2 regions of the Pyruvatibacter sp. HU-CL02332 genome follow, and region 2 is predicted to be linked to the other one. Evidence: predicted binding sites of a transcription regulator. Region 2 holds the regulator's gene; the other holds the start of a gene.

Region 1 (16,143 bases), on a different contig from region 2:
GACGCACAGCCATGCGACCACCACCCTCATCACTGATAGGCGTCGCGTGCTCTCGCATTTCAAGGGTGGCATCCCAGTCACTGGCATTGATATCCGGCGCCCGCACGTCAACGCCATGTTCCCGCGCATCACGCACAAGCTGGGCCGGCGCATAAAAGCCCATGGGCTGCGCGTTCAAAATGGCGGCACAGAAAACATCCGGGTAATGACATTTGAGCCAGGACGACACATAGACGAGGAGCGCAAAACTGGCCGCATGGCTTTCCGGAAAGCCATATTCTCCAAAGCCTTCAATCTGTTTGAAGCAGCGCTCCGCAAAATCGCGCTCATAACCATTGCCGATCATCCCATTCACCAGCTTGTCCTGAAAGCTGTGGATGGTCCCCATCTTGCGGAAGGTCGCCATGGCGCGGCGGAGCCCGTCTGACTCAGCGGGCGTAAACCCGCCGGCCACAATGGCGATGCGCATGGCCTGCTCCTGAAACAGCGGCACGCCCAGCGTCTTGCCCAATACGGCTTTGAGTTCTTCAGACGGATAAACTTCCGGCTCAATGCCGTCGCGTCGACGCAGATAGGGATGCACCATGTCGCCCTGAATGGGCCCGGGCCGCACGATCGCAACTTCAATCACAAGGTCATAAAATTTGCGCGGCTTGAGGCGCGGCAGCATGGACATCTGCGCCCGGCTTTCCACCTGAAACACGCCGACAGAATCCGCCTTGCACAGCATGTCATACACGCGCGGGTCTTCATGGGGCAGCGCGTGCAATGCCAGCGGCCGGTCATAATGGGTTTCAATAAACTCAAACGCCCGACGGATGCAGGACAGCATGCCCAGCGCCAGCACATCGATCTTCAACATGCCAAGCTCGGACAGATCGTCCTTGTCCCACTCAACGAAAGTGCGGTCATCCATCGCTGCATTGCAGATGGGCATGACTTCTTCCAGCGGCCCTGCCGTGATGACAAACCCGCCCACATGCTGGGACAGATGCCGGGGAAACCCGATGATCTGCCGCGTTAGATCAAGTGTGAGCGCCAGCGCCCGGTCGCGGGGATCAAGACCAAGATCAACAATGTGTTCCTCCTGAACCCCCGCGCTGGACCAGCCCCACGTGGTGCCGGACAAGGCCGCCGTTACATCTTCCGACAGTCCCATTACCTTGCCCACCTCCCGCACGGCAGAGCGTGACCGGTAGGAAATGACGGTGGCAGCAATGCCCGCGCGATGCAGGCCGTACTTCTTGTAAATGTACTGGATCACCTCCTCGCGGCGCTCATGCTCGAAGTCCACATCAATGTCCGGCGGCTCATTGCGCTCTGCCGAGATAAACCGCTCAAACAGAAGGTTGATCTCAATGGGATTGATGGAGGTGATGCCGAGGCAGAAACACACACAGGAATTGGCCGCACTGCCCCGCCCCTGACACAGAATGTCCTGCGAGCGGGCATAGCGGACAATGTCGTGAACCGTCAGGAAGTACGGCGCGTAGTTCAGCTCGGCGATGAGCTTGAGTTCATACGCAATGGTCTTTTCCAGTTCCGGGTCCAGCCCATCGGGAAACTTTTCATGCGCATGCTCCCAGGTAAGTCGGGTCAGCGTTTCCTGCGGGGTTTCTTCCGTTCCAAAAACTTCGTCCGGATACTGATAGGACAACTCATCCAGCGAAAAGAAAATGCTCTCCGCCACATCAAGTCCTGCCTGCACTGCATCGGGGTAATCAGCAAACAGTCGTGCCATTTCATGAGGCGGTTTGACGTGCCGCTCCGCATTGGCTGCCAGCAAGGCTCCCGCCTCCGCCACGGTGACATGTTCACGGATGGCCGTAACCACATCCTGCAAGGCCCGCCGTTCGGGCTCATGGTAGTGCACGTCATTGCTTGCCAGCAGCCGCATATCCAGATCGCGCGCCAGCTCTGCAATACGCACCAGCCGGGCCTTATCATCCGAGCCATACAGAAAACTCATCCCCATATAGGGGATCGCCAGCAGCGCACGCGCTTCCCGCACTCTGTCTTCAAAGTTCTGGTCAATCACGGCGGGCGGCATCAGCACCAGCACCTGATCTTTGGCTGCAGCGGCAATATCCTCAAGAATGAGATGGCATTCGCCCTTGGGGGCCCGGCGATTGCCCAGGGTCAGCAGTTTGGACAACCGTCCGTATGCGGCCCGGTCTTTGGGGAAGCACAAAATCTCCAGCCCGTCCCGCGTCACCAGCCGCGCGCCGACAAGGAGTTGAATACCTGCCTCCTTGGCTGCCACATGCGCCCGCACCACGCCGGACAATGTATTGCGGTCCGCAATCCCCACAGCTGCCAGCCCTAATGCCGCCGCCTGCCGTACCAGTTCGTCCGGATGGCTACCGCTGCGCAGAAAGCTGAAATTGCTGGTGACCGCCAGTTCGGCATAGCCCTGCCCCATCAGCTCTGACTTGACGTTTCAGGCAGTAAGCGCGATGAATGCGGAGCATGGCTCCGTAAAAAAGAACGAGTCTCCATGCCCCACGAAGACACCGCACGCCACGCGCAGACAAAAGACGCGGAAAAACTGAAGGGCCTGTGACCATGAAAATGAAGGAACTTGAGGAAAAGAGTGGCATTGGGCGCGAAACCATCCGCTATTACATCCGCGAAGGCCTGCTGCCGGAGCCGGACCGGCCCAAAACCAATGTGGCGATCTACAGCGAAGACCATCTGCGGCGCCTCGACCTGATCCGCACCCTTCAGCGCGAACGCTTTTTGCCCTTGGGCGTCATCCGCAAACTCATTGAAGAAGCCGGCGACCGCGAGCCCGACATGGTGCCGGGTCTCTTCGGCTTTGAAATCATGCTGGCGGACCAGCTGGGGGCTGAAAGCACCCGCTCGCCGGTGGAGGTTGAAAAGCTTGCCGAGGACAGCGGCATGCCGATGGAGGAAATTCGCGCCATTGCGGATGAAGGCATCATCACCCTGAGCCAGTCTCCCGGCGGCAAAGTGGTTGTCAGTGCACAGGATGCCGGCATCATTTCCAACTGGGCCAAGGTTCAGGCATTGGGCTTTTCGTCGGACAAGGGCTACGGCGTTGACTACCTCAGAAAGTACAACGTGCTTGCCGAAGCTCTGGGCGATCTGGATGTAACAGCGTTCTATGAGCGCCTGGCGGATAATGTTGATACGGACAAGGCGTCCGCCATGTCGGCCGCCGCCATCCCCCAGTCTCTCGAGGTCTTTGGCCACCTGCGCATCAAGGCCATTCTGCGCAAGATTGCCGAGCGCAACGCAGAAGCGCTGGAAGACGACGCAGCCAAGCCCCGCAAGAGCGCCTGAGAACTGTCCCGCCCAAATCATGCCACCCATCATGCAAACACACCATGCATGAACCAGCGCGGCGCATCGGTCTCCCGCTCATATAGCCCGTCGCGATAAAGCCAGAAGCGCCGTCCCTCGCCGTCCTCGACGCGGAAATAATCCCGTGTGGCTGCTTCCTTGTCAGCGGGCAGCCACCACTCAGGCGCCAGCCGCTCCGGCCCGTCTGCCCGCGTCACCGCGTGCAGCATCCGCCGCCAGCGAAACTGCCGCGGCGGACCTTCAGGCACTTCGGCCACCACTTCCACAGGCTCCGGGGGTGTCAGCATGCGGATCGGCCGCAAGGGCGCATCCCCATACATCACCAATGGCGGCACATCGCTCTCCTTGAAGTCATTGGCGGCAAGCGCTGGAACAGCCACCTGCGCCCGCTCAGGAATATGGCTGGCCTGCCCTTTGAGCTGCATCACCCGGTTGGCCCCCAGCCGGTTCGACAGCCGGTCAATCAGCTCTTCAAGGCTGGATCCGTCCTCAGGCCCGCTGGTGAGGTCCTTCTGGCGGGCCCCCATGGCATCCACCGCACAGGCTTCAAGCACCACTCCTTCAATCCCGTAGCCGATATCAATGTCAGACCCTGATACACCGCCCGACGGCACCAGCTTTTCGGCAAACAGGGCGGCAATCCGGTCCGCATCCCGCAAGGCCTGCGATGTGCCTGCCTCAAACGTGAAAAGCTCCGCATCCACCCGGTAGAGCCGCAGCCGCAGCTGCCGTGCTCCCTGCTGGCGGTTATCAAGCTCACCAGCCAGATCCCGCGCTGCCAGCGCAATGGCGGCAATAATGCCATCAAGCGCAATCAACGGATCTGCAAACAGCAGCCGCGCCCGCGCCGGCACCCGCACCGCTTCAGGCGCCACAGGCTCTGCGCGCGCGCCGATGATGGCATCAAGTTGCCGTCCCAGCACCGCACCAAAGCGCGCTACAAGCGGCGCTCGCGGACGCCCGAGCAGGTCGCCGATGGTCATAAGCCCCAGCCGGGTCAGGTCGTCTGCCATGCCCTGGGAAATGCGCAACGCCGTCGTCGGCAGGGAGGAGATAGCCTCACGCTCGGCCCCCGGTTTGACGATGCTGATCTTCTGCTGGCCATGGCGCGCCACAGCCCATGCGGCCCCCAGCGTATCCGCCACACCCGCCCGTGCGTCATGCCCCAGCCGATTCATTCGGGTAAGCAAGTCCTGCAAGAGCGCTGTTTCTCCACCAAAAAGATGTGCACAGCCGGAGATATCCAGAAACAGACCTGCCCCCTCATGGGCCAAAGGAGAAAGCTCTTCTGCCCGCGTCCATGGGGTAAACCGCGTGGCCCAGGCAGCCAGTTTCACAAGCCGGGCTTCATCGCCTGCCATGTCGCGCTCCACCACATCCAACCCCGGGATGAGAGTGCGGGCGTCGGCCAGCCGCTGGCCGGGACGGATGCCAGCCTGCGTGCCGGCACTGTTCACAGCCACAATGCGCAAGCCCCCCTGCTGCGCTTCAATGAGCGCAAAGGGCGCCGCCTGATTATGCGAAGGCCGCAAGCCGTGAGACGGACGCGGGCTCTTGCGGCCGCGCAGGCGGGCAATCTCGCTTTGCTGCATCTCGGCCCGCAGCCCCATCCTCTCGACGGGAAAATGGGGAAGCCACAGAGAAACAATGCGCCGCATGGTTCCACTCCAAAATGAACTGTGAAGATGAGCCGCCCCGCACCCGGTCCAGCGTCACGGCAAAGCGCGCACGTCCGGGGGCAGATACAGCTGATGAATTTGAAGAACTGGCCGCCGAGGCGATCCGAAACCGGGTCAGCGCCGCTGAAGGTGCCGACGCTGCACTGCCCGCATGACCTGCCAGCAACAAGGCCGGGCGCTCAAACCGCTCCGCTGCCAGCTGCAACCGGCGCGAGGCCTTGAGGTCATAGGCACGGGCACCCTCAAGCTCGCTGACAACACCGCACAGATCTGGCGTCCGCAAAGCTTCTTCGGTCACCCACAGCGCCTCACGGTCATCCTTTGCCGAGACGATGAGCATCCGTGCCGGATCAAGCCCCATCATGGCCAGCCCCGGCCCATAAAGCGGCCCCAGATCATGAGCGCCGGAGCGCTGGGTAACCCACACCAGGGACCGCGCCTCACGCGCCACAAGCCGACTGCCAAGCGCCATGGCAAAACCTGTTGCTGCGGCCATATCCGGGTAGGCCGCGCCCACTACCTCATGCAGTCCGGCCAGAGACAGACCGGCCCCGCCGCTTAAACGCCGGTCGACTTCAGACGCCCCAAGCGAGAGAGACGGTGCCTGCGCCCGCTGCGACTCAAAGCATGAGAGATCCCGCCTAAGGGACTCCAGAAGCTCTCTTTTTTCAGCCGGACGCGACATCAAAGCTCCACTGCACACACGCTATGGATGTGCTTATATTCCTAATGTGTTCTTATTTTGTTCTATTTCTAATTGCCCCAGAGAGTCAACATGGGAGTCAACAAATGAGTCATCACAAGAGTCAGAATGAAGACTGGATGGATTTGCGCTGGCACGCTTCCTGGCCGTGCCTGAAGATGCGGAATGCTGGAAATCATCCTCATTCACAGCCCACTTGTCGGCCCGTCTTCCCTCCTGCCAACAGCGGACATATTGAAGGCTCAGGGCATCAAATGCGCCACGCCCTCCCCCCTGCGTCCGCACGCACCGCCACCCAGCTGGCAGGATTGGCCTGTCCGTCTGAAGGGCGCGATCCCCGACATGGCCTCACCGGTCATTGTCGGGCACTCCATGGGCGGCCTTCTGGCAGCCCGCATGGCAGCTGACCTGCACGCCGCCGGCATGATCTGCCTTGATGCCCGTATGCCGCCCAAAAGCGGCCCGACCCCGCCCGTTGAGCCGGAGTTTCATGACTTTCTCAGAACCCTCCCCCTCACGGACGGCCATCTGCCGCCCTGGCAGGACTGGTGGGAGGTCGATGTCTTTGAGGGCACGGACATCTCCGATGATCGCCGCAAGGCTGTGCTCAGCGATATCCCGTCCCTGCCTCTGGACTGGTTCGACGATGCCTTCGACATGCCCGACTGGTCAGGCGTCAGAAAAGGCTTTGTCAGAACCTCCCACACCTTCATTGATGAAGCCCGCCGCGCTGAAGCCGATGGATGGCCGGTGGTCCGCCTCAAGGGCACCCATATGCATCCGGCAACCCATCCCGAAGAGACCGCGCAAGCCATCATCAAGTGCTGTGCAGATATGCAAATTTCTTAGCGCGCATGGCTGCCCCCATGCGCCCGCATTTGGGAAACACTGTTCCCGGCTGATAGATCAAGGGTCATCAAAAGGATGACACATATGAAAGAGACATTTCAGGTAACCGCCATCGGCCATGTAGAAGCAGGCCGCACAGACCCCATCGACGATGACTGGGACGCCGTTCCCGCCTCCATCGTGCTTGATGAGCGCTTTGACGCAGAAGCCCTCATAGGCCTCGACGCTTTCAGCCATGTAGAAGTGATCTACCTCTTCCATCAGGTCCCGGACGAGGAAGTCGAGGGCAAGGCTCGCCATCCACGCGGCAACAAAGACTGGCCCCGTGTCGGCATTTTTGCCCAGCGCGGCAAAGGCCGTCCCAATCGCCTCGGCGCCACCATCGCCCGCGTTGATCGCGTGGAAGGCCGCACGCTCCACATCACCGGACTGGACGCCATCGACGGCACGCCTGTGCTGGACCTCAAGCCGGTGATGACAGGCTTTCTGCCGCGTACAGATGTCACCGAACCCGCATGGGCAGCTGAGATCATGGCAAGCTACTGGTAGGCACCAAATGAAACTCAATCAGGTCACCGTCAGCGTCACCGACATCCCCCGCGCAATTGCATTCTATGAGCAGCTGGGCATGTACCTCATCGTCAAGGACGACCACTACGCCCGCTTTGAACTGCCCGACGGAGACACGTTCTCCATCCATGTGGCGGACGATGTGCCAGCTTCAGGCACCATGGTTTATTTCGAGTTTGACGACGTCGACAAAGCCGTGCGCGACGCAGAAGCCCGCGGCATCACCTTCACCATGCAGCCGACCGATCAGTCATGGCTGTGGCGCGAAGCCTATCTCTCAGACCCGGACGGCAACCAGTTGTGTTTTCTGCAGGCCAGCCGGAACCGTCGCTTCCCACCCTGGCGTGTGGACGGGCGCACCAGCTGAAGCCGCCTCCCTCGCATTCACAGCCGGACCTTGTGCCACTGACAATTTATGAGGCATAGATTCACAAAGGCCGACAGTCCTTATGGACCTGTGTCGGCCCAACACGGGGTGAACACATGGTTCTGACAGGTCGCATTCTGGTTATTCTATCAATCTCATTGATATTTCTGGCGTACTCGAACTTTCTGCCATCAGCATTGCGGACCGATGCCATTGCTGACTACGTCAAAAACCACTTCATCCGGGAAGTCATTTTCGGTCTGGCATTGGCAGTCTGCACCATCATTCTGACGCTTGGCACAATGACCTTTGACCAGTGGATCATGATTGCAATTCTGGGGTCAATTGTTGTGCTGCCCTTCTGGATCGCAACAGCCCTCGGCTGGTCCACCGGCGGCATGGAAAAGGTCTGGGGCGACCAGATAAACGCATCAGGCGCGTACATGCTGCACGGCCCCCAGGTCGCCCTCTTCTACCTCGGCATCACGATTTTATACTTCAACCTTCAGGACTGACCCGGCCGACGGGCATCGCGAACTTAGCCTTCGGGCTGCGTCAAAATACCCTGTGACAGTCCCCATATGTGGTGCGAGCATGGCGTAGCGACCTCACTGACGCGTATGCAAAAGAGGGACCGACGGGCATGACACCATTTGGGTCCGCACCGCCCTATTCCTACCGTAACGATGGTGATGTTCCCACCTTCGACGACAGTGGTCCTGTTGCCGTCATGGACGGGGAATGCACCCTGTGTTCCACAGGTGCCCGCGTGATTGCACGGTTCGACACAAAGTGTGAATTCAGGATCTGCAGTACACAAACCAATCTTGGTCACGCCCTCCTCACCCACTACGGCCTTGATCCCGGTGATCCTGAAAGCTGGCTCTACATAGAAGACGGCAACGCCTACACCTCTCTTGAAGGCATAGTCCGCGCCGGGCGCAGGCTTGGGGGTGTTGGCCTGGTATTACAGCCTCTGCGACTTCTTCCCCGGCCCATTCAGGACTGGCTCTATCGACGCATTGCCAGAAACCGCTATCGGCTTTTTGGCCGAACAGACATGTGCGCCCTGCCTGATCCAGCCCTGCGGAAAAGACTCATTGGATGACGCAAACTCTTTTCCAAAGGGCGCTTGCCGACCGGTGGTCCCTGTTGCCCCCTGAAGTGCAAGCCCTTCACAGCGCGCAGGATGTCGGGAGCTTTTCGGGAAAGGCAGACATCACCCGCGGCACATCCCTGATCGCACGCTTCGCAGCGTGGTTCTTTGGCTTTCCCAGAGCCGGACGCGATGTCCCGGTCACCATCACCAAGACACGCACGGACAAAGGCGAAATCTGGGAGCGCAACTTCAACGGTAGCACTTTCAGGTCGTTCTGCTCACAAGCCGACAAGCCATACCATTACAGGGAACGCTTCTGGCTCTTCACCTATGAGCAGGAACTGCCCGTGCAGAACAGCACCATGCACTTGCCCGTCAGGCGAGGCTGGCTCTTGGGGCTCCCGATACCCAGACCATTATTGCCCGGGAGCGAGAGCCGCGAATATGCGGAAGACGGCACCTTCCGTTTCGATGTTGTATTGAATGCCCCACTCTGGGGAGGCCTGATCGTCAGATACACCGGGCACCTGACACCAGATCAATAGCAATCCAGCTACCCCTGAACTGCCTGCCCCCAATAGTTGAAGCCTGCAAACTTCGGCGTTGAAGGCAGGTACATGGTTTCCATGCCTTCAATCTTGAAGCCGCCTTCAGCCAGCATTTCAGGGATCGGCCGGTTGACGTTGCAGCCGCCGGCGATCTTCTTCCAGATCGGGTTGATGCGGTTCTGCCATTTGGCAACGTTGGCGTCCGGCGCCTTGCCGTGCTCGCAGAAAATCATCTTGCCACCAGGCTTCAGCACCCGCGCCATGCCTTTGAGCGCCTTGATGCCGTCAGGAATGGTGCACAGCGTGTAGGTCAGCAGCACCGTATCGACCGAGTTGTCATCAAGGGGAATTTCCTCGCCCGGCAGATCAAGAAATTCAACAGGGATGCCATACTGGGCAACCTTGGGTTCCGCGCGCTTGCGCATTTCTTCCGCCGGTTCCAGACCAAAGATCATGTCCACCTTGGACTTGTCGTAATACGGCAGGTTCAGTCCCGTCCCCATGCCGATTTCCAGCACCCGGCCTTCCGCCTGCGGCACAACCTTCTTGCGCTGATAGGTAATAGGCTTGGCACCACAGGCGGTGTCCAAAAAGCGCGGCAGAATGTGTTTTTCATAAAGGCCCATGAGGCATGCTCCCGGAAGATCTCAAATGCTGACGTCAAAATGTGTTCGGGGACACCTTGCGATGAAAATCAATCATTCGCAAATTGCGTACTTTCGCAACGCAGATGTCATCGAAGTAAGTCGCGCAAGAAAAGCCACGCGGAGACAGCATGTCTCAATGACGCGTGAGGTAAGCGGACAAAATCTGAAAATCAGACAGACGCTAGCGCCAGCTTGAAACGCCAAAGCGCAGTAGGCGGTCACCGTCAATCGGTCCGATCGCACGCCCGCGTCCGCGGAATGTCAGCACGGCTGATTTCAGATACCCGGCAGACCGCAAGGCGGACGCCGCCCTGGCTCCGTCGCCAAGGGCATCCCATACCACTTCCGGCGACAACTCACCGTCCGGCCGCGACACCGTCTTTTCAATGGCGCTCGCACACAACTGAGCCAGACTGGAAGACCGCGCCACTACGCCAACCGCTTCTGCAGAGGCAGACCAGTTGGGCGCCGTAACGACAGCAACCCCGCCCCTCTCGCCCTTGAGGGCAATGGGGGCATCCAGACTACGCAACAGCTCAAACGTCATGCCGTCGGGCATGTCCGGGATATCAGGAAACAGCGCGCCTTGGGTCAGCACATAGGCAATGCCCTTGTCATGGGCGATGCCAAAGCGATCCGGAGAGGCCACTTCAAGCGTTTCTGAAAGCGCTTTATCCATCAAGGCCGCATCAAGGGCCGGGGCAAGCAGCGGCGTTGAACCGGATGCGCCGGCCACAGCGTGGGCCGCCGTCACCACATCGCGTGCCAGTGGCGTTTGAGCGAGAACATCCGTGCCCGCCTCATCGCTTTGCGCCAACAATGTGCGGTCGGCCGCATGTTTGGCCCGCAGCACCGTCAGCCGCTGGCGCAGCCGGGTGCCTTCTCCGTCCGGCAATTCACCAGCACACAGCAGGGTGACAGCCATCAGCAGAAAACCTCAGCAACTAGATGAAACAGGAGTGCTGTCTTTAGCCAACAAACGCGCGTTCAACAACAAAGGTTGAAGGCGATGCGTTTGAGCCTTCTTCAAGCCCGGCCTTTTCGCACAGTTCCTTGGTGTCCTTGATCATGTCCATGGAACCGCAGATCATCACCCGGTCATTCTCCGGATCAAGCGGTGGCACGCCCAGATCATCAAAAATCTTGCCGCTGGTGATGAGATCTGTGATGCGTCCGGTGAACGGATAATCTTCGCGGGTACACGTGGCGTAGCGCACGAACTTTGCAGGCGCTACATCGCCGACCAGCGGATCATCCTTGAGGCCCTCTTCCAGTTCCTTGCCGTATTCCAGCTCGGAGACTTCGCGACAGGTATGCGTAAGAATGACCTGGTCAAACCGCTCATAGGTTTCAGGGTCGCGCATCACAGATGCAAAAGGCGCAACGCCCGTACCGGTGGAGAACATGTACAGCCGCTTGCCCGGCAGCAACGCATCATGCACCAGCGTGCCTGTAGGCTTCTTGCCAAGCAGAACCTTGTCGCCCGGCTTGATGTCGCACAGCATGGATGTCAGCGGACCGTCGGGCACCTTGATGGAGAAGAACTCCAGCGTGTCGTCCCAGGACGGGCTGGCAATGGAGTAAGCGCGCAGGATTGGTTTGCCCTTGGGTCCGGGCAGCCCGATCATCACAAACTCGCCGGACCGGAACCGGAATGCCGGTGGGCGGGTGATGCGGAACTTGAACAGCCGATCGGTGTAGTGCTGGACCGAAAGAACTTCTTCTTCGGTGGGCGCGTTCGGATTCACTTTTACGGCTGCCTCGGACATCGGCATGTCTTCCTTCGTAAAATATTGCAGCGCGATATATATCGATATCCCGCAATATATGTGGCGCTGCACATAGCCTATTGAGTACAGCGCGGTCAAAGTGCCCGGACGCCGCATCCGTCGTGTTTCGCGACATTATTCACAATAAAATAGAGTGAATAATTTTATTTACCAAGCACGCAGTGTCATATAGGGAGCTCGAGCAGGATTCAACACCCTAAGTTCTTTTTTAGCACTGACCGGGATTTTGCCCTGATATTTCGCGCCCCGCCCGGGACAGTCAAAGTGTCGCGTGCGAAACCCTTTAGACCTTTGCACCTAGACGCCATATAAGTCCTGAGCCTTTGTTGAGGCCTGTTTTCCTAGCGTCTTCCTAATGACCGGCACACAGACATGACCAGCACTCCAGCCCGCCCAACCGCCAAAAAATGCGAGACAATGGCCGACGTCCGCCGCGAAATTGACCGGCTGGACCGCGAACTGGTGCTGCTGATGGCAGAACGCCTGCGCTACATCGAAGAAGCCGCAAAAGTGAAGCAGGACCGCAACCGCGTCCGCGATGAAGACCGCATCGAGGATGTGGTCGCCAAGGTCCTGGCAGAATCAGACAAGGTCGGCCTCGCCCGCGAAGTCGCAGAGCCCGTCTGGCGGCTCCTCATCGAGCGCTCAATTGCGCATGAGTATGTAAGGTTCGACGCTGAAAAGTCCGCCGCCGAATAATCCTACTCGCCCGCCGCGCGATGGTGTCGCGGCAAGGCACCGGCTTTGACCGCATCCCCAATATGCACATTGGTGAAATGGAACCAGAAGTCTGAGTTGTAGACGTCCGGTGACCGATCCACACGGCACTGGAAGCCGATGGACAGATCCTCCCATGGCAGACCGTTGGCGATCACGTGCCACAGGCTATCCTTCCGAACACGGATGAGAAGCCGACGCGGCCCCGCCTTTCCACGCCCCATCTCGAAAGCATGCGCCACCGCATCCGCTGCCATGATACTGGCCTGGGGCGAGTGGCCGGTGAAATCCACAATGGCGCCGGCGACATCCACGCCACCGAAGTTACGCGCCGTGGGCACCACATAGACAATCAGATCATCCTGAAACACAGAAGCTTCAAAGTACGCCTTGAGCGCGGCGGCATCATACGCCTCGCCTTCATGGCTCATGGCCGAGATGTAGCCCTGACAATAGGCCGGCGTCACATCATAGAGCCGTCCCCCCTCATAGGATGACGCTGTCACCTCGTCCCCATCGAACACCACAATGTCCGTTTCCAGCGGATCAAAGAACAGCACATCCTCCATCCGTCCTTCGAGATAGCGGCAGATGTCAGCACTCGTGTTCTTGGCATTCAACGCTTTGGTCGGCGCGTCCTCGGGTGCTGCCTCGGTGAAGTACCCGGCATAAGGCATCACTGCAGTTGGTCCGGCCGCGTCCACATAGCGTTCTGCCATGTCGCGAACAGCCACCCGGTTTCGGGCAGCGATCCGCACCTTCTCATCGTCGCTGACAGTATCAAACGTCACCGGGTACCCGCTGGCGCCACCGGCAAAAGCCGTCAGCAGAATGTCCGGGCTTTCAGGCAGCACAAAATTGTTCAGCTTGTTGCTGTCCACACTGAGCAAAGCGGAGTGGCCGCCACCTTCAACCCAGATACCGCTGTCGTCGCGAAAATCACCGGCCTGCAGAACGGACACACGTGCCCCCGTGTCTCCCGCCTCATACACATGGTTGAACTGCGCCGCGTGCACAGTATCGAAACCAAGCTCGCGCAATGGTCCGACCGTCGAACCGGAATCAAAATCCGGGGCGATGATCGGCATGTCCCGGCGCAGCTTTTCCAGCGTCTCGCGGTGCAGATGGTCAGGATGGTTGTGCGAGATGTAAACCAGATCCGCAGAGTTCAGGATCTCAAGGGCATCCTCTGGCGGTGTGACCGCATGCCACCAGCCGGTGACAAAACACGGCCCCATCAGCCAGGGGTCAGTGACAATGCGCAGGCCTGCCACATCAATGGCAATACACGCATGCGCCAGAAACCGGACCGTCATCGGCGCAGGGTCTGTCGAAACCGTCCGCGCAGGTGCCTCAAGCACATAGCGCGTGCGCTCATATTCAAGCGCCCCGTTCTTCACTTCAAATTCAAGAGCGTGCTTCGAGGTCTGCGCGTTGACGTAACTGCGCGTCTCAAGATTGAGCTTCCAGCCATGCAGCGGACAAGTGGCGGACGCACCGGACTTGTCCAGAACCAGTTTGCCCGACGCATGGTCACACACCCGGTCAATGGCCCAAAGTACATCGCCAGACGCGTTCAGATGAAAAATGATGTCATCCGTCTGGTGTGTGCCCTCACCGCGTCCGTCCAGTTCCACACGACAAACATCTGTCGCCTGAGCCTTCCGGCTAAACACGCCCTGGTCGATCAGCTGCATATCAACAAGCCCCCTACTCGGCCTCTACTCTGCCGCGCGCACCAGCCCTCGCTGCGACATCAAAAAATCGGCAAATGCAAAATCTGTTTCCGTATCAATATCGACGGAGCGCTCTGCAGGCATTTCAAACAGATGCGTATCCGCGAACCACAAACCGTCTCCGTCCATCAGCGCATCGCGCCGCCAGACATAGATGGATCCATTGAGATCAAAGCAGCGCGGCGCGTCCTGACGGCGCACAACGTCATCCGTCGGTGGCTTGGACAGCGCCACGGCGCCATCGCTCTGCTCTTCAACGAGATTGAAATAGGGAGACGACTTGGCTTCCGTCCCTGAAATGACATTGGACACCCCAAGCCGGGCCTGCAGGGCAATAGCACCTGCAATATCATCAGCAACCCGGGTCGGTGAGGTCGGCTGCAGGTCGGTGATCGTGTCAAACGTCAGACCCAGCCGCGCTTCAATCTCAGCAACACAGTGGCGCAGTCCCGGCAACTTGCCAGCTTCGTCACTGGCCATGTCGTCCGGACGCCGTACAAGATGGGTCGCCCCCGCAGCCTTGCCCGCCTCCAGAATGTCGTCGGCATCGCTGGAGACAACAACCGCATCAAACAGGTTCGCTTCCAGCGCGTGCGCAACCGTATGGGCAATCAGCGGACGCCCGGCGATCATCCGGATGTTCTTGCCAGGCACGCCTTTGGAGCCGCCCCGCGCCAATATGGTCGCCAGCCGCGCCATCAGGCTCGCTTGCCTTTGGGAGTGAACACGTTGGAAAAATCCGTCCGCGCGCGCTCGAGATCATCAAACTGGCCGATGTCGATCCAGTATTCGTGCACCGGGAAAACGACCCCGTGTCCCTCACGCGCCAGCAAGTCATCAAACAGCGTGGTCATGTCATAGAAGTGCCCGTCCGGCACCAGGTCCAGCACGTCCGGCTCCAACGCATAGATACCGGAATTCACAAAGTAGCTGTGCTGCGGCTTTTCGGTGAGCTGCGTAATGCGGTTGCCCTGCGTTTCCACAACGCCGTAAGGCACCTGAAACTTGTACTCGCGCACACACATGGTGGCATCCGCCGTCTGGTCGCCGTGGAAATTCAGCAGGCGCCGGAAATCGATGTCGGTCACAAGGTCCGCATTCATCACGAGGAAGGGCGCCGGCGGCCTGTGTGGCAGCAAGGTCAGCGCGCCGGCCGTGCCCAGACGTGTTTCTTCTTCCAGATAGTCAATCTGCACGTCCCAGCGAGAGCCATCACCAAAGTGATCCCGCACCTGCTCAGCCAGATAATTAACCGCCAGAAAAATGCGGGTGAACCCCTGCCCGGCCAACTGCTCAATGATGGTTTCCAGAACAGGACGACCGCCAACAGGCACCAGCGGCTTTGGAATATCTTCTGTAATCGGACGAAGCCGTGTACCAAGCCCGCCCGCCATGATGACGATCCAGTTATCCGCGTCAGGCGCAGACAGCATGTCATCCAGTAGCTCAAGCCCCACCAGAAAACCCTGCGCATCAACAATCGGCAACTGCTTGACCCGACCGTCACGCATGTATCCCAGCAACACATCGCGGGCGAGGTCCGGCCCGGCCACGATGGGGTTTTCCTTCATGATCTCTCGCGCGGGCGTATCCAGTGACAGACCACGCAAGATACCGCGACGAATGTCACCATCCGTAATGGTGCCCAGCAGCTTGTGGTCATCACCGGCGACCAGCGCAATCTGCTTGGCCGTCTCGGTGATCCGTCGAATGACGTCCTCAAGCGGTGTATCGGGATCAAGACAGACATCCCGCCAGTTCGCGCGCGTCATGCCGATGTCTCCCGTTTCATGTCTTTTGCCGGAACGCCGGCCACACGGCCATTGGCCGGCACATCAGCGATCACAACGGCCCCTGCGGCCACCAACGCACCTGCGCCAATGGTCAGTCCCTGAATGATCCGCGCGCCCGCGCCCACATGTGCGCCGTCACCAATCGTCACGTCGCCACACAACACGGCCCCTGGTGCCACATGGGCATGGTCACCAATGCGGCAGTCATGATCCACAATCGCGCCTGTGTTGATGATCGTGTTGACGCCAATCACCGCGCCAGCCTGAATTGCAGCACCCAGCAGCACCTGCGCCGCATCGCCCAGCCGAACACTGGAT
Region 2 (16,143 bases):
AGAACAGTAAACATGTCTGTCGGGAAGCCCAGTGCACGCAGTGTGATACCTGAGTAGAAATCAATGTTCGGATAGAGCTTCTTCTCCACGAAGTACTCATCCTCAAGTGCGATCTTCTCAAGCTCCATTGCAACGTTCAGGAGCGGATCGTCCTTGATGCCCAGTGTCTGCAGAACTTCATGACACGTTTGCTGCATCACGGTCGCACGTGGATCGTAGTTTTTGTACACGCGGTGACCAAAGCCCATCAGACGGAACGGATCGTTCTTGTCCTTGGCCTTCTGAACATATTCCGGAATACGGTCAACGCTGCCGATTTCCATGAGCATCTCTAGAGCTGCTTCATTGGCACCGCCGTGGCTCGGGCCCCAGAGGCAAGCAATACCAGCTGCAATGCATGCAAATGGGTTGGCCCCGGATGAACCCGCAAGGCGGACGGTTGAGGTCGATGCGTTCTGCTCATGGTCAGCATGCAGAATAAAGATGCGATCCATGGCGCGTGCCAGGACCGGGTCAACTTTGTATTCTTCAGCGGGAACCGCGAAGCACATATGCAGGAAGTTTTCAGCATATGAGAGGTCATTTCTTGGATACACGAATGGCTGACCCATTGAGTACTTGAACGCCATTGCCGCAAGTGTAGGCATCTTGGCGATCAGGCGACGGCTGGCAATCATCCGCTGTTCTGGATCGTTGATGTCCGTAGAGTCGTGATAGAACGCGGACAATGCGCCAACAACACCGGTCATGATGGCCATAGGGTGAGCATCACGGCGGAAACCACGATAGAGGTAGTTCAGCTGCTCATGAACCATCGTGTGATAGGTGATGGCCTTCTCGAATTCCTGATACTGGCTTTCCGTTGGGAGGTCACCTTCCAGAAGCAAGTAGCATGTTTCGATGAAGTCACCTTTTTCAGCGAGTTGGCCAATCGGGTAACCGCGGTGAAGCAGAATGCCCTTTTCCCCATCGATGAATGTGATCTTGCTTTCGCAGCTCGCCGTTGAGGTGAAGCCAGGGTCATAGGTGAAACGGCCGCTCTGTCCGTAGAACTTGGAGATGTCCACGACATCTGGTCCTTCGGAACCGGCATAGACCGGGAGGTCATAGCCGTTGCCTTCCACATCGATCTTGGCGGTGGCTTTGGGACCACCCTTCATTCCGTACTCATTCATAGCTCTAAAGCCCCGTTGTTATGTCGGCTGATTTCCAGCGCCGGTAGTGCCGGCACGCCGGAAAATCACCCGGGTTAGTGCAAAAGTCCGCGCATATGTCTTTTTGCTTTTGCGCGGTCTTCGTTGTGTTGGCCGCCTCTTCTCACTTAGGCAGCCTGATCCTTAATGCGGGCAAGACATTCGTCTTTGCCCAGTACGGCCAGCACATCAAATATGCCAGGCGATGTCGTTGTCCCAGTCAAAGCAGCGCGCAAAGGCTGCGCAACTTTTCCAAGCTTGAGTTCTTTTTCGTCGGCAAAATCACGAACCGCTGCTTCCAGGCCATCCAGTGTCCATGAAGGCAGTGCTTCGAGCTTTGGCGCAATACCCGTAAGCACGCCACGGCCAGCATCGTCCAGCAGTTTCGCCGCCTTGTCGGTTATAGCAAGCGGCCGCGTCTCGATAAGGAAACGTGCGCTTTCTGCAAGATCGTCAATTGTCTTTGCGCGTTCTTTCAGGCCTGGCATTGCCGCGATCAATGCATCACGCGTGTCATCGGTCACCTGCCAGCCTTTGACTTCCGTCATCATGCGCAGTGTTTCGTCTGCGAGACGCGTGTCATTTGCTTCACGCATATGAATGCCGTTGAGGTTTGCGAGTTTCACAAAGTCAAACTTGGCAGGCGATTTGCCGATTGCATCAAGGCCAAACCACTCAATGGCCTGGTCTGTTGAAAACACTTCATCGTCGCCATGGCTCCAGCCAAGCCGCGCAAGGTAGTTTCGCATGGCTTCAGGCAGGTAACCCATATCTCGATATTCTTCGGCACCCATTGCGCCGTGCCGTTTGGAAAGTTTGGCGCCATCGGCGCCATGGATCATCGGCACGTGGGCGTACTCAGGAACATCCCAGCCCAGCGCTGTCATCAGGTTGATCTGACGCGCAGCATTGGTGAGGTGGTCATCTCCACGGATCACATGAGTGATGTTCATGTCGTGATCATCAACGACCACTGAGAGCATGTATGTCGGAGATCCGTCTGAGCGAAGCAGGATATAATCATCCAACACGGCGTTTGGAATGGTCACATCGCCCTGGACATGATCACGGATAACAGTTTCACCATCGCGTGGCATCTTGATGCGAATGACTGGATCAACGCCCTCAGGTGCCTCTGAGGGATCGCGGTCTCGCCAGCGGCCATCGTAGCCTTGTGGCTTTCCTTCAGCCTTTGCGGTCTCCCGCATTTCGGCCAGCTCTTCCTTCGACGCGTAGCATTTGTAGGCTTTGCCATCTGCCAGAAGTTGATGGGCAACCTCCGCATGGCGATTGCGCTGGGCATACTGGAAGACGACGTCCTCGTCCCATTCCAGACCAAGCCACCGCATACCTTCAAAAATGGCTTCGACAGCTTCATCCGTTGAGCGGGCACGGTCTGTATCTTCGATCCGCAACAGAAATTGGCCGCCATGATGGCGGGCAAACAGCCAGCTGAACAACGCAGTGCGTGCGCCACCAATATGCAGAAAACCGGTGGGTGAGGGGGCAAATCGGGTGCGAACCGTTTTGCTGCCTGGGGATGTAGAGGCGCCAGCCGGCATCAATCGTCCTTTGTCTGTCCTGTCCACCCGGGTGCGTGCGTAGCCTTATTGGCCTCAAGGCCTGCAACAAATGACCCGCCGACGTCATGGCAGGTCCCGCATCCGCTTGGGGGCGTGGGTGAAACTCTTGAGATCGTCGCAGATACGCTGCGTCCAAGGCCCAAAAGCCAGGCGGTTTTTAACATATCGGCGCTCGGCGCGATACGTTGCAGTGCACCCAATATTGAACAACAACCAAACACGACTTTTTGGTGCAAAATACCCCTTTTGATAGCAGGCGTGGCGCGCTGAGGGGACAAAATCACTTTAGAAACAAGAAGATATGAGGGCTGGGTTCCGCGGACGGTGCATCTGCGGTCAGTCGTTCGTGTTCGCTGGCGGCAAATTGTGAAGATGGCTGCGCAGGAGCAGGACCGTCTGACGCTCTGGGTCCCCGTGTTTTTCGGTGCTGGGGTGGTCCTCTATTTTGCCCGGTCATCCGAGCCTGTTGCCTGGGTCGCACCCCTCTTTTTGGGAACTGCGTTGGGCGCACTGCCACTCGTTCGCCAGTCATTGGCGCCAAGGATGGTTCTGTGTGCGGTTGCAGCACTAATGGCTGGATTTGTGACTGCGGACTGGCGCGCTGCGCGAGTTGATGCACCGGTGTTGGATAGGGCGATCAGGGCAATATCCATTGAGGGCATCTTGTTGGAAAAGACCAACCGGGCGGAAGGTGGAACTCGGGTGGTCATTGCGCCAACGCACCTCGGCCGCCAGTTGAAGGAGGGCATGCCAGCTCGAATCCGCATCAATGTTAGGACACAGATGGACAGGGTCCAGCCTGGTGATGTGGTGTCAGTGCGTGCTGGACTAATGCCGCCGCCGGGTCCAGCAGCACCGAGTGCTTTTGACTTTGGGCGGCAGGCCTATTTTCGCCAGCTTGGAGCCGTGGGTTACGCCATATCTCCGCTCGCCCGCGTCGCACCTGCGCCGAACACATGGACCACTTGCCTGCGGTTCTGCGTCAGCAGGCTGCGTGATGCTCTGACAGACCGGATTGTCGCCGCGCTTCCGCCCCCCCAGGGCGCCATAGCTGCAGCATTGATGACAGGCGACAGGGGAGGTATTCCCGAAAATGTGCTGCAGGACCTGCGGGATACAGGTCTGGCGCATCTTCTTGCCATTTCTGGACTGCATATGGCGCTGTTTGCGGGGGCCATCTTTTGGGGCGTTCGCGGGCTGTTGGCCCTCTTGCCGCCCTTGGCATTGAGGATGCCCATCAAAAAATGGGCGGCTGCAGCGGCGCTCATTGGTGGTTTTGGGTATCTGCTTGTCTCCGGCGGGTCCGTCGCAACACAACGTGCCTTCGTCATGTTCACGTTGATCTTTGTTGCGGTGATGTTGGACCGCCCAGCTATCACCATGCGCAACGTCGCCCTGGCCGCAATGATCGTAATGGTACTGACACCGGAAGCAGTCATGGAGGCCAGCTTCCAGATGTCATTTTCAGCGGCCATTGCTCTGGTCGCCTTCTACGAGGCGTCACGCCCCTGGCTCAGTCGGTGGAGCAGCACGATGGCGGAACGCGGTGTGGTAGCGAAGGGTGTGCTGTATCTGGGCGGTATTGCATTGACGTCGATTGTTGCGTCATTGGCCACCGCACCGTTTGCCGCATTCCACTTCAATAGGGTTGTTGATTTTGGTCTTGTGGCCAACCTCGCAGCGATGCCTATCGTTGGTTTTGTCGTTATGCCAGCGGCACTTTTGGCCTTTGTTGCAATGCCATTCGGCCTGGAGGCCATTCCTCTTTGGGCGGCCGGGCAGGGCATCTCGCTTATCACTATGGTTGCCGACACAGTTGCCAGTTGGCCTGGCGCGATTACGGCGGTTCCCGCAATGCCGGATGCGTCCTTGGCCCTGCTGATAGCCGGCGGATTGTGGATGGCCCTGTGGGCAACGTCACTGCGGTGGGTTGGGATGCTTGGGCCAATTTTGGGAATTGCGTTGGCGATGACAAATCCGTACCCGGACGTTCTGGTAGATCGAGACGCGGAACTTGTCGCGGTCCGAGATATGAACAAGCAGCTAGCCCTGAGCGCATCCCGACGTGCTGGATTTTCCGCTGAGACCTGGCTGAGGCGCGATGCTGATCTGCGATCTCAAAAACTGGCGGCCGCGAGCCTATTCGTCTGTGATGCGGACGGGTGTATTGCCCGACATTCCGACATTGGATTGATTTCTGTGCCCCGAACCTGGCGTGGCCTGATCGAAGACTGTGGCGAGGCAAAGGTCATTGTGACCGACACATATGCACCTGTGGCTTGTCGTGTGCCGGTCATAATCGACAGGAGTGCATTGCAGAGGCGCGGTTCACATGCGCTTTACGCTGATGCGCACATGCCGATGGGGGTTCGCATCGTAACTGCGTGTGATGTGTCTGGCATCCGTCCCTGGACCCGTTGCAGGCCTTGAGGATTTAGGCTGACACAAATCCGCCTGAATAGACTTGGATTGTGTGAGTAGGCAGGAACACAAGGATGTTCGGAGGGATCAATGCCATCACTTAATCCATTCAAACGCAGGACACCCCAGCCAATTCGGCCTTCAAGTGGTGATCCGGTGAAGGATATGACTGAGGTTCTGCTGCGGATTGAAGCACATCTGAGCGATCTGTCAGCCCGCGCAAAATCAATCGACAAGCTTGAGCGCCGTCTGCAAGGAATCGAGACCGCGCTGAAACACATCTAGAAGTGAGCAGGGGATTAGTACCTGCGCATCAGGCCAACGAGTTTGCCCTGAACCTTTACTCGGTCTGACGGAAAAATCCGTGTCTCATAGGCCGGGTTAGCGGCTTCAAGGGCAATGGTATCGCCCTTGCGGCGCAGGCGTTTGAGCGTTGCTTCGTGCTGATCAACCAGCGCCACCACAATTTCACCCGAGCTGGCGGTGTCTGCGCGTTGAATGACAACAATGTCGCCATCAAAAATACCCGCATCGATCATCGAGTCACCCTTGACCTCCAGAGCGTAATGCTCGCCGGAGCCCAGCAAGCTTGCAGGAACACCCACATGGTTGGAGTCGTCCTGAAGCGCCTCAATAGGTGTACCAGCCGCAATTCGTCCAACAAGCGGAAGGGTGAGCGCATCCCCACCTTCTGGCACTGAATGGTGATTGTCTGGAAGCGGTGCTGGCTCAGACAGGCTGCCTTGGATGACGCTCGGCGAGAATCCGCGCTTGGCAGGTGTTGATTGCGGAGCAGCTGACTCAGGAAGTTTTACAACCTCCAGGGCGCGGGCTCGGTGCGGCATCCGCCGGATGAAACCTCGTTCCTCCAGCGCGGTAATAAGGCGATGGATACCGGATTTGGACCTCAGATCCAGCGCTTCCTTCATTTCATCAAAAGAAGGCGAAACACCTGTCTCGCGAATCCGCTCATGTATGAATGTCAAAAGCTCGTGCTGTTTGCGCGTCAGCATGACTGAACCCCTTCCCGCAATTCTTGCGTGATTGCGGAGCATGCACCTTCCGAAAAGAGAAGGTTCAGCCACACAATCTGTATACAGCGCGCCGGCCCGCATGCCAGCGCATCCAAGTTGCGGTTTCGTTCCAGAATCAAATCAAATCAGAACAAAACCGAAACGGTTCAAATGTTCTATTTTGGTTCTCAATTTCCGTCAAGCGCAAAAAGGGCAGATGGTGGGGCTTAGGTCGCGTCAGTCCTCAACACGCTCAAAGGTTCCGGACTTTCCGCCAGACTTTTTTAGCAGCCGGACATTGCCAATGGTCATGGCCTTATCCACGGCCTTGAGCATGTCATAGAGCGTCAGACTTGCCACCGTTGCCGCCGTGAGCGCTTCCATTTCGACGCCGGTTTGTCCGCTTGTGCGGGCTGTTGCTGTCACATCAACGGCTAGCTCATCCGGCCGTGTTTCCAGCGTGACAGCGACTTTTGACAGAGGCAGCGGGTGACACAGCGGAATAAGGTCACTGGTCTTTTTTGCGGCCATAATGCCGGCAATGCGGGCGGCCGCCATAACGTCACCCTTTGGAGACGTACCGCTTGTCAAAGCTTCAAATGCTTCTGCTGACATAGTGATACGGCTGCCGGCTACAGCTTCACGTGCTGTGACGGCCTTGCCGGATACATCCACCATGGCTGCGTTGCCCTGGTCATCCAGATGGGTAAGGGCATCCTTGGTCATTTGATTTCCCGACGCATGATGCAGCGATGAGTGAGGCCTATGTCGGCCTCATGGTTCTTTACCAGATGCAGGCCAGGCGATAGCTCGTCATCATCAAGAGTGCGGAAGCCAACCCGCTCGTAGAATGGTCCATTCCATGCAACGTCTGTGAAAGTCGAAAGAGTGACAGCATCAAGTCCGCGCGACTTAGCTTCAGCGCAGACTGTCTCAATCAGTGCTTTGCCCAATCCCCTGCCGCCGTGTTCAGGTACCATTGCCAACTCATACAAGTGCAACGCCCTGTCCAGAACACCGCATGTTGCAAACCCAATGGGTGTATCGGCGGCATCGACCATCAAGAAACAGAGATTCTGATTGATATGTGCACGGAACAATTGGGGAGAGCCTGCCTCGTGCCCATTCACCTCAGGGTGGTTCGACTCTAGAAAGAGTACTCCTGCACGGTCTTCAATCTCCGGCAGTTGAGGCGCTTCGGCTATATGGGCCTGACGAATGGCGTAACCTTCTGGGAGGGGCTTGTGAGCTATGGATCTTATCCTTTCAAAAGCGAACGAGTTGCGGCGGCCACGTCAGCCTGCCGCATCAGACTTTCGCCGACGAGATAGGTGCGCACATTGGCCTTGGCAAGACGCAAGACATCGTTGTGGTTTGCAATGCCGCTTTCACCCACAACAAACCTGTCACCTGTGACTTTCGGTGCCAGTTCTTCTGTTGTCGCCAGCGTCGTCTCAAACGTCCGCAGATTGCGGTTGTTGATGCCAATCATCCGGCAGTCGAGCTTGAGCCCGCGGGCAAGTTCATCGGCGTCATGCACCTCAACCAGGGCGTCCATACCATGGTCGCGCGCTGCAGCGGCAAGGTCTGCGGCCTCGGCATCCGTCGTGCAAGCCATGATGATGAGGATGCAGTCAGCCCCCATCGCGCGGGCTTCAGCTACCTGGTAAGGCTCAAACATAAAGTCCTTACGCAATACCGGCAGGGAACAGGCGTTGCGCGCGGCAACCAGATAGTCCGGCTTGCCTTGAAAGGACGGAGCATCCGTGAGAACGGACAGGCACGTTGCGCCTCCGTCTTCGTATGCCTTGGCATGGGCGGGCGGATCAAAGTCAGCACGGATGAGGCCTTTTGACGGGCTTGCTTTTTTGATTTCGGCAATCAGCCCGTAGCCTGATGACTGCGCGGTCTCAAGCGCTTTGGCGAACGGGCGCACTGCTGGGGCGTCTGCCGCCTGCTTCTCGAGTTCAGCCATTGGTATCGCTTGCTTGGCAGCAGCAATTTCCTCGCGCTTGTACGCCGCAATCTGGGAAAGGATGTCCATTTTCACTCTGCCTGATTGCTCGATGCGATAAGTGCATCAAGCGCAGCCTTTGCTTTGCCGTCATCAATGGCTGCTTCGGCCTGTTTGGCACCCACCTGAAGTGTCTCAGCTTTGCCTGCAACCTTGAGTGCTGCGGCAGCATTGAGAACAACAATGTCACGATAGGCACCGGACTGGCCGTCCAGAAGAGCACGCAGGGCTTCGGCATTCTCGCTCTCGTCTCCGCCGACAAGCGCCTTGGGGTCAGCACGTGTCAGGCCAACATCTTCCGGCGTCACTTCATAATTGCGCACCACGCCGTCAGACAATTCGCTGACATAGCTGACACCGGTTGTTGTGAGTTCATCCAGACCGTCAGATCCATGGGCGATGATCGCGTGAGTGGCTCCAAGGTTCTGCAGCACATGTGCCAAAGGTTCACACCATTCGCGCGCAAACACGCCGACGAGTTGCCGTTTGGTGCCCGCTGGGTTTGAGAGGGGGCCAAGCAGATTGAAAATAGTTCTCGTACCCAGTTCCGTTCGGACTGGGCCCACATGTTTCATCGCGGCGTGATGCTGCGGAGCAAACATAAAGCCTAGGCCAGCGGTCTCAATGCACCGCGCAATGGCATCCGGGCCAAGCTCCAGCTTGACGCCAAGTGCACGCAAGACATCCGCTGAGCCGGACTTGGACGTCAGGGCCTTGTTGCCGTGCTTGGCCACCTTGACGCCTGCGCCTGCAGCCACAAAGGCAACAGCGGTGGAAATGTTGTAGGTGCCTGAAGCGTCGCCGCCGGTGCCGCAGGTATCAATGGCATCTGCCGGCGCGGGCACATGCAGCGCCATTTCACGCATGACGCCAGCCGCACCGGTGATCTCATCCACTGTTTCACCACGCACGCGCAGCGCCATCAGGAAGGCAGCAATCTGCGCCGGTGATGCTTCGCCGGACATGATGAATTCGAAGGCCGACTTAGCGTGGGCGGCGTCCAGCGCATTGCCCGCACCCACATGGGCCAGAATGGTTTTGAAGTCGCTCATGCTGGTTCCGTTTCCCGCGCCTCATTGAAATGCGCAGCAATATCGAGAAAATTTTTCAAAAGGGCGTGCCCGTGTTCCGATGCGATGCTCTCTGGATGGAACTGCACACCATGGACTGGTTGGGTCTTGTGCTGCACACCCATGATGATGCCGTCATCGGTTTCTGCAGTGATTTCAAGCTCATCCGGCAGGGTGTCACGATCTACGAGTAATGAGTGATAGCGCGTTGCGTCAAAATCATCATTCAGGCCCTTGAACAGACCTTTGCCGGTGTGATGCACCTTGCTCATCTTGCCATGCATCAGTGTTGGTGCACGCACGACCTTACCGCCAAAGACCTGGCCGATAGTCTGGTGCCCAAGGCACACGCCCATCAGGGGCACCTTGCCGGCGGCTTTTTCAGTGAGTTCCAGGCAGATGCCCGCCTTGTCCGGGTCGCACGGGCCTGGTGACAGAACGATCGCCTCCGGCTTCATGGCCAGCGCCTCGTCGGCGGTGATCTTGTCATTGCGGACTACCTGGACGTCCGCACCAAGCTCTCCAAGGAAGTGCACGAGGTTATAGGTAAAGCTGTCGTAGTTATCGATGAGTAGCAGCATCACCTAAGTGTCCTGAAAAGAGTGAAAGCCCGCGAAAAACATGTGCGCGACATATAGGGGCCATCCAGCCAATTAGGCAAGAAAACCGGTCCTCTGACGCTGCACCTCTGCCGCGCTTTTCCGCATGGAAACTAGAGAGGAGATACATATCCCCAGCTTTCTGCGGTTTTTGGCCAATCAGCGCGTTTACCGCCACAACATATAGTGTTAATAAGTGGTTAAGGCGCATAATGTGCCGTAAATCGGGCAGGAGCGCAGGTGGCGCAGGCAAAACCAATTAGCGACCGCTTCCGGCACGCATTCAGCGTACCAGCAAAGCTGCGCGCGCCCATGGCCTTTGCAACGGGAATGCTATTGGGCATGACGCTGCTCGCGGTGTCGTTTTATGCGCCGCGCGTGGATGTCACGTCCTGGATGACGCCTCAAGATTTACCTGGCGACTACGTGGTCGCTGTTGGCAGCGTATCTGGTGCTCCGGTCCAGATTGCAGCCGGGAAGCGCGCGTTGAAGGATGCGCCGCCAAGGATGGTCTTTTCTCAGATTATGCTTCCAGCCGAAATCCCGCCGCTGGTAGTGGCATCCGGTAAGACAGGCCTTGTGCCGCTTACAACAGCTGCGATCGATCCGGGTCTGACACGCGACAATCGCCCTGCCATTGCGTTGATGATCGACGATCTGGGGGTTGTACCGGATCGTTCAGCGCATGCGCTGCGTCTCCCCACCGAGGTCACGCTCAGCTTCCTGCCCTACGGGCCGGTTTCACGCCCATTGGCGCAGGCGGCGGCCGCAAAGGGGCATGAGATTTTTCTCCACGTGCCTATGGAGCCTCGGGGCCAGGCCAATCCAGGCCCAGACGCCCTAATGACACAGGATAGCGATCGGCAGTTGCGTGCCAAACTGGACAAGCAGATTGCCGACCTTGCAGAAGCCGCACCGCTTGCTGGTATCAACAATCACATGGGCAGCCGCGCAACGGCTGACCGGCGGGTGATGGATGAAGTCATGCGCGGCGCCGCGGAACGTGGCCTGGTATTCGTCGATTCAATCACCACGAGAAACAGCAAGGCACGTGCAGCTGCCGCGACATACGATGTGCCCTTCATTGCTCGTGATGTGTTTCTGGATCACGGCGAGGGAGAAGACTTTTTACTGGCGCAGCTTGATGAACTGGAACGCCAGGCCCGCACGCGTGGCATCGCTGTCGCCATTGCGCACCCGCATTCGACCTCCCTTGAAATACTCGACGTCTGGGTGAAGGGGCTTGAAGCGAAGGGCCTGCGGCTCGTGACCATCCGTGAGGCCATCGAAATGGAAGGCAGGCGCTCACAGCTTGCGATGGCGCAGTAGAGACTAGGGGATCAGGCAAAACTCCAAATAGGTAAGGGGGGTCATTCCATCCCGGCTTTGATGTTTGCCGTCCAAAACTCCATCTGCGATTTTTTCAAAGGACTTTGTTGCGTAGGCTACGCACTTCTTGTGAGGCAAAAGCGAGAGCAACGCTCTGATAAGTTCATCTCTTCCGCGTGCGTTCACATGAATTTCAACTATGCCAGGCGGGCGGCCATCTCCAGGTACTTCGACCTCAGCATTTATGTGCCCAACCCCAAAGAAAATTAGCTCGAGGTGGTGGCCATAATGTGCATTTGGGTTGTGCTTTGGCCCGAGCGACAACTCGCTGCCGCCCCAATCATCTGAGAAATTGTGAGTATGGTCGCCAGGCAGTTCCAAAGCATCCAACTGTTCGCATAAATCATTGACGCCTTGTTGGTCCATATAGATTTGAGCAACAGACGGTTTGATGCCAGCTGGCTCATAGTCGCCGCTGACTTCTACTTGGATCAGCACAATACAATTTTCCCTACCCAGGCCGAGCGTTGGTTACTGCCCACGCCCGACGCTGCTCGCGTAGCGGATCGCTTCTTCCGCAGCTTTGAAAAGTGCCTTGGCCTTGTTCACGCTTTCCATGCGCTCGGCTTCTGGGTCGCTGTCTGCAACGACACCGCCGCCAGCCTGCACATAGAGCGTGTTGTCCTTGACGACACCGGTGCGCAGCACGATGCACGTGTCCATGTCGCCACCGGCTGAGAAGTAACCAACGCAGCCTGCATAAAGACCGCGCTTTTCTTTTTCCAGCTCGTCGATGATTTCCATCGCCCGCACTTTGGGCGCACCGGAGACGGTTCCTGCCGGGAAGCCAGCGACGAGAGCGGAAATCGCGTCATAGCTTGGATCAAGCTTGCCGATGACGTTGGAAACAATGTGCATCACCTGGCTGTAGCGCTCGATGGTATAGCTGGCGGTGACCTCCACCGTGCCGATCTTTGCCACGCGACCCACATCATTGCGGCCAAGGTCAAGCAGCATCAAATGCTCGGCCCGCTCTTTGGGGTCGGCCAGAAGCTCTTCCTCCAGCGCCAGATCTTCCTCAGGGGTTGCGCCGCGAGGGCGCGTTCCGGCGATTGGGCGGATGGTGACTTCGTCACCGGCCACCTTGACCATGATTTCCGGTGACGACCCGGCGACAGCAAAGTCTTCAAAGTCGAGGAAATAGAGATAGGGCGACGGGTTTGTACGTCGCAGAGCGCGATAGAGCGCGAAGGGGGGCAGGTCGAACGGTACGGAGAACCGCTGGCTCGGCACCACCTGGAAGATGTCGCCCGCTGCGATGTATTCCTTGGCGGTGTTCACCATCTGGTGATACTCCGCAGGCTGAGTATTTGAAGCGGGTTCTGGCAGCGCAGCCGCATCCACGAATGCATTGGCCGCATGGGGTAGCGGCTTGTCCAACGCATCAACGATAGCTGACAGCCGCTCTTCTGCGCGGGTCATGGCGACCTTGGCGGAGATGTCGTCGGTTGGGCGGACCGGCGTTACTAGCGAGATTTCATCGCGCACGCTGTCAAAGACGGCAATGACTGTGGGGCGCGCCATAATCGAGTCCGGCAGGCCAAGCGCATCCGGATTCTGGTCCGGCAGATGCTCCATCAGACGGACCATGTCGTAGCCCAGATAGCCGAAAACGCCCGCCGACATGGGCGGTAGGCTGTGCGGGAGGTCTATTGCGGACTCGGCCAAAAGGTCCCGTAGCGCATCAAGCGTGCCGGCGTCGCACGGCTCGTAGGCCGTCCGGTCCGTCAGCGCCTTACGATTGATTTCCGCGGCATTGCCTGTGGCGCGAAACAGAATATCCGGGTCAACGCCGATGATGGAGTAACGCCCGCGCACAGCCCCATCTTCAACGCTCTCCAACAGGAATGAGTTGAAGCGGCCGTCCATAAGCTTGAGCATGGCGGAGACCGGCGTTTCAAGGTCAGCCACAAGCTTCGTCCACACGACTTGTGCGGTCCCCGCTTTGTAGGCTTGCTCAAAGGCGGAAAATTCTGGTTCGACAATCATGGCAATTGCGAAGGAGGTTTTAGGCGCTTGGAGCCTAGTACCCGCCTCCCTGATTAATTCCTTCACCGCCGATGACGTAATCAATGGCGGCCTGGTTGATTTCAACGCCCAGGTCGGCGCGAATGGCATTGATGTACTGCACCATCAGATCGTCAGCAAATCCACCGGACAGACGCTCACGAAATCCATCAAAGGCGTCATCAGCTTCCAAGGCATTGCCTGAGGTCACCTCGGTTGCCTGCATTACCAAAACGCTGTTGCCAAAGCCTACGGGCCCGTAGGTGGCTTCACCCTCGCCAATGCTGAAAAGGTTGTTGATGGCGATGCGAGAGAAAGTCTCGTTCGTCATGCCGCGACGTAGCTCCGGTGTCTCAATGGGAGCCTTGCCATAGTCTGACGCAACCTGCGCAATCGTCTCGCCGGCATTGATGCGTGCGGACAGATCTGCTGCGAGCCGCAGAAGACTCGCCTCACGTTCTTCTTCCCGCCATGTCTCCACAACCTGATCACGCACTTCCTCAAGAGGCGGTGTACGAGCCTCAGCAATTTCTGAGACTTCGACCCAGAAGAACGATCCATCAGCTAGTTCACCCATGGGCGACTCCTCGCCAACCACTGCCTCGTAGGCAGCAGTTAGAATAGCTTCGTCAGTCGGGAGTTCTGAGACACGCTGACCGTTGCGCCCCAAACCGGCCGGGGTCACTGCAGGGACCTGGGTCGCCGTCATGCCAAGCACTGCAACAGCAGTATCAAGTGGGTCGCCGCCTGCACGTGCGTCCTCGACCTGATTTGCAAGATCGAACAGTTCGTCATAGGCGCGATCGGCTGCAAGGTCGTCACGCAGCTGTTGGCGTACATCGTCGAAGTTGCTTTCCACCGCAGGGATGATCTGTCCCACACGGATGAGCAGGAAACCGAGAGGTCCTTCGACCGGGTCGCTGACTTTGCCCTCTTCCAGGGAGAACGCGGCGTCTGCAATCGTTGTGTCAAAAATCTCCGCGCGGGTGAGCGTGCCCAACTGATAGTCAGTGGGCGTTAGCTCTGCATCCGCGGCAAGGCCGGCAAACGTCTTGCCTTCATTTATGCTGGCGCGCGCGGCTTGTGCTTCTTCAAGCGTGGGGTAGGAAATCTGCTCAATAGCCCGGCGCTCAACCTGATCAAACTCCGCTTTGCGAAGTGAATATTCATCACGTAGCGCTTCTTCAGGAATCTCAATGCTCTGAGCCACCGTGTCAGGGGTCATCAGCACGTAAGAAAAAGTGCGATACTCAGGCTCCCGGAACAGGCCCTGACCTCGCACTTCGTAGAAGTTGGCCAAATCTTCATCGGACGGCTGTCCTGGCGCATCCACTGTATCGGGCGTGAGGACGATATACTTGGCTTTGCGACGTTCGTTCAGCACAGCGTACATGCGCTGGGCAAATCCCGTAGATACCTCAACATCCGCGCTGATGGATTCGATGAGCTGCTGGCGCGCAATGAAACGCTTGCGGTCATCAATCAGGAATGCTTCGGAAATGCCATTGCTGAAAAGCGTCTGCTGGAAGGTATTCGCATCAAACTGGCCGGTTGGACCCTGAAAGGCCGGGTCATTGCGAATGTCTTCGATGACAAGATCATCGCCCGCAGCCATGCCAAGATTGCGGGCTGTCGCATCAAGAGCGGTTCTACCCACCATCTGTTCAAGAACGCGACGATCAAACCCAAGCGCCTGGCCCTCATTCAGACTCAACTGACGGCCAAAACTCTGGGAACGCTGGTTGAGATCGCGCCGGTATTCAAACAAGAACAGCCCGCCATCAATCTCTTCGTCGCCAACAGTCGCCACGGTGCGATCAACAGATCCCGTAAAGATGTCATTGATGCCCCAAACCGCGAAGCTCAGCACCAGGAGGCCAATGAATATCTGGGCGACAAACCCGGAAGCATTTTTGCGCAGTTTTTCAAGCATGGTGTGAGGTCAGTACTTTTTGCTTAGAGGACAACAGATGAGGCCGATTACGGCACCAAATCAGGCACGTATCGTTGCCCATAGCATAAACGCCGCAGATGCAGCGCATTTTATGTGTCCCAGCGCCATGGCGGCAAGGAAATCACACAGAAATTAACCCTGTTAGGCGCGCATATCGGAAATGACGACCGGAAGGGGAGGCTGACCACACACCATGTATCGTTTTTGTGCTGGTGCTCACGAAACGGGTTTGCTATCCGCTCCACCAAGATTTGTCCGCAGAACTGGAAAACAGCCACATGACCAATCGTCGTCCTATTGTTGCCGGAAACTGGAAGATGAATGGCCTGCGAGGGTCAAAGGCGGAACTAGAAGCCCTCATTGCCGCCTTGGCAGCGCGGCCCGCCAACGGGTGCGAAGTGATGATTGCGCCACCCTTCACGCTGGTGGCGGATTTTTCTTCCACATGCGCAGATTCCCCGGTTGAGATCGCTGGTCAGGACTGCTCGGCCCTCGCCCCAGGGGCCCATACCGGCGATGTGGCAGCATCGATGCTGGCAGATGCCGGTGCTACTGCTGTGATTGTCGGCCACTCGGAACGGCGTCAGGATCACCATGAGACTGATGAGGCCGTGAACGCGAAAGCGCTGGCCGCGTATGAAGCTGGCCTTACCGCTATCATCTGCGTTGGCGAAACGGAGCCCGAGAGGGACCGGGGTGCCACACTGGACGTGGTGAATGGGCAGTTAGCTGGTTCCCTGCCAGATACAGCAGATTCTTCAAACACCGTTGTTGCTTACGAGCCCGTGTGGGCTATTGGCACCGGCCGTACGCCAACTGCGGATGATGTGGCAAAGGTTCACGCCACCATGCGTGAGACATTGGTCGCCCGTTTTGGAGATGAGGTTGGAAATGGCTTCC

The links. Region 2 encodes LexA, which represses DNA repair genes until DNA is damaged. Its sites were predicted from a motif close to TGTTCNNNNTGTGTTCNG; they were not measured.
Region 1: a site for LexA is predicted at 5,739-5,756, ahead of ABXH05_RS01220 (ImuA family protein). Genes of this name have one in related genera too.

The regions. Positions count from the first base shown of each region.
Region 1 covers NZ_BAABWK010000001.1:236,749-252,891, forward strand. Annotated here, with positions in the region: gene ABXH05_RS01205 (error-prone DNA polymerase) at 1-2,422, opposite strand, end outside; gene ABXH05_RS01210 (MerR family transcriptional regulator) at 2,566-3,306, shown strand; gene ABXH05_RS01215 (Y-family DNA polymerase) at 3,336-4,937, opposite strand; gene ABXH05_RS01220 (ImuA family protein) at 4,843-5,691, opposite strand; gene ABXH05_RS01225 (alpha/beta fold hydrolase) at 5,875-6,558, shown strand; gene ABXH05_RS01230 (SAM-dependent methyltransferase) at 6,643-7,107, shown strand; gene ABXH05_RS01235 (VOC family protein) at 7,115-7,495, shown strand; gene ABXH05_RS01240 (hypothetical protein) at 7,612-8,010, shown strand; gene ABXH05_RS01245 (thiol-disulfide oxidoreductase DCC family protein) at 8,139-8,603, shown strand; gene ABXH05_RS01250 (DUF4166 domain-containing protein) at 8,600-9,139, shown strand; gene ABXH05_RS01255 (class I SAM-dependent methyltransferase) at 9,148-9,768, opposite strand; gene ABXH05_RS01260 (hypothetical protein) at 9,971-10,714, opposite strand; gene ABXH05_RS01265 (ferredoxin--NADP reductase) at 10,758-11,564, opposite strand; gene ABXH05_RS01270 (chorismate mutase) at 11,952-12,278, shown strand; gene ABXH05_RS01275 (MBL fold metallo-hydrolase) at 12,281-13,993, opposite strand; gene ABXH05_RS01280 (acylneuraminate cytidylyltransferase family protein) at 14,018-14,731, opposite strand; gene ABXH05_RS01285 (nucleotidyltransferase family protein) at 14,731-15,804, opposite strand; gene ABXH05_RS01290 (NeuD/PglB/VioB family sugar acetyltransferase) at 15,801-16,143, opposite strand, start outside.
Region 2 covers NZ_BAABWK010000002.1:466,161-482,303, reverse strand. Annotated here, with positions in the region: gene gltA (citrate synthase) at 1-1,160, opposite strand, end outside; gene gltX (glutamate--tRNA ligase) at 1,322-2,755, opposite strand; gene ABXH05_RS13035 (ComEC/Rec2 family competence protein) at 3,149-5,206, shown strand; gene lexA (transcriptional repressor LexA) at 5,497-6,210, opposite strand; gene moaC (cyclic pyranopterin monophosphate synthase MoaC) at 6,448-6,936, opposite strand; gene ABXH05_RS13020 (GNAT family N-acetyltransferase) at 6,933-7,340, opposite strand; gene trpC (indole-3-glycerol phosphate synthase TrpC) at 7,469-8,254, opposite strand; gene trpD (anthranilate phosphoribosyltransferase) at 8,257-9,276, opposite strand; gene ABXH05_RS13005 (anthranilate synthase component II) at 9,273-9,875, opposite strand; gene ABXH05_RS13000 (divergent polysaccharide deacetylase family protein) at 10,236-11,222, shown strand; gene ABXH05_RS12995 (hypothetical protein) at 11,226-11,720, opposite strand; gene trpE (anthranilate synthase component I) at 11,754-13,271, opposite strand; gene ABXH05_RS12985 (SurA N-terminal domain-containing protein) at 13,306-15,222, opposite strand; gene tpiA (triose-phosphate isomerase) at 15,522-16,143, shown strand, end outside.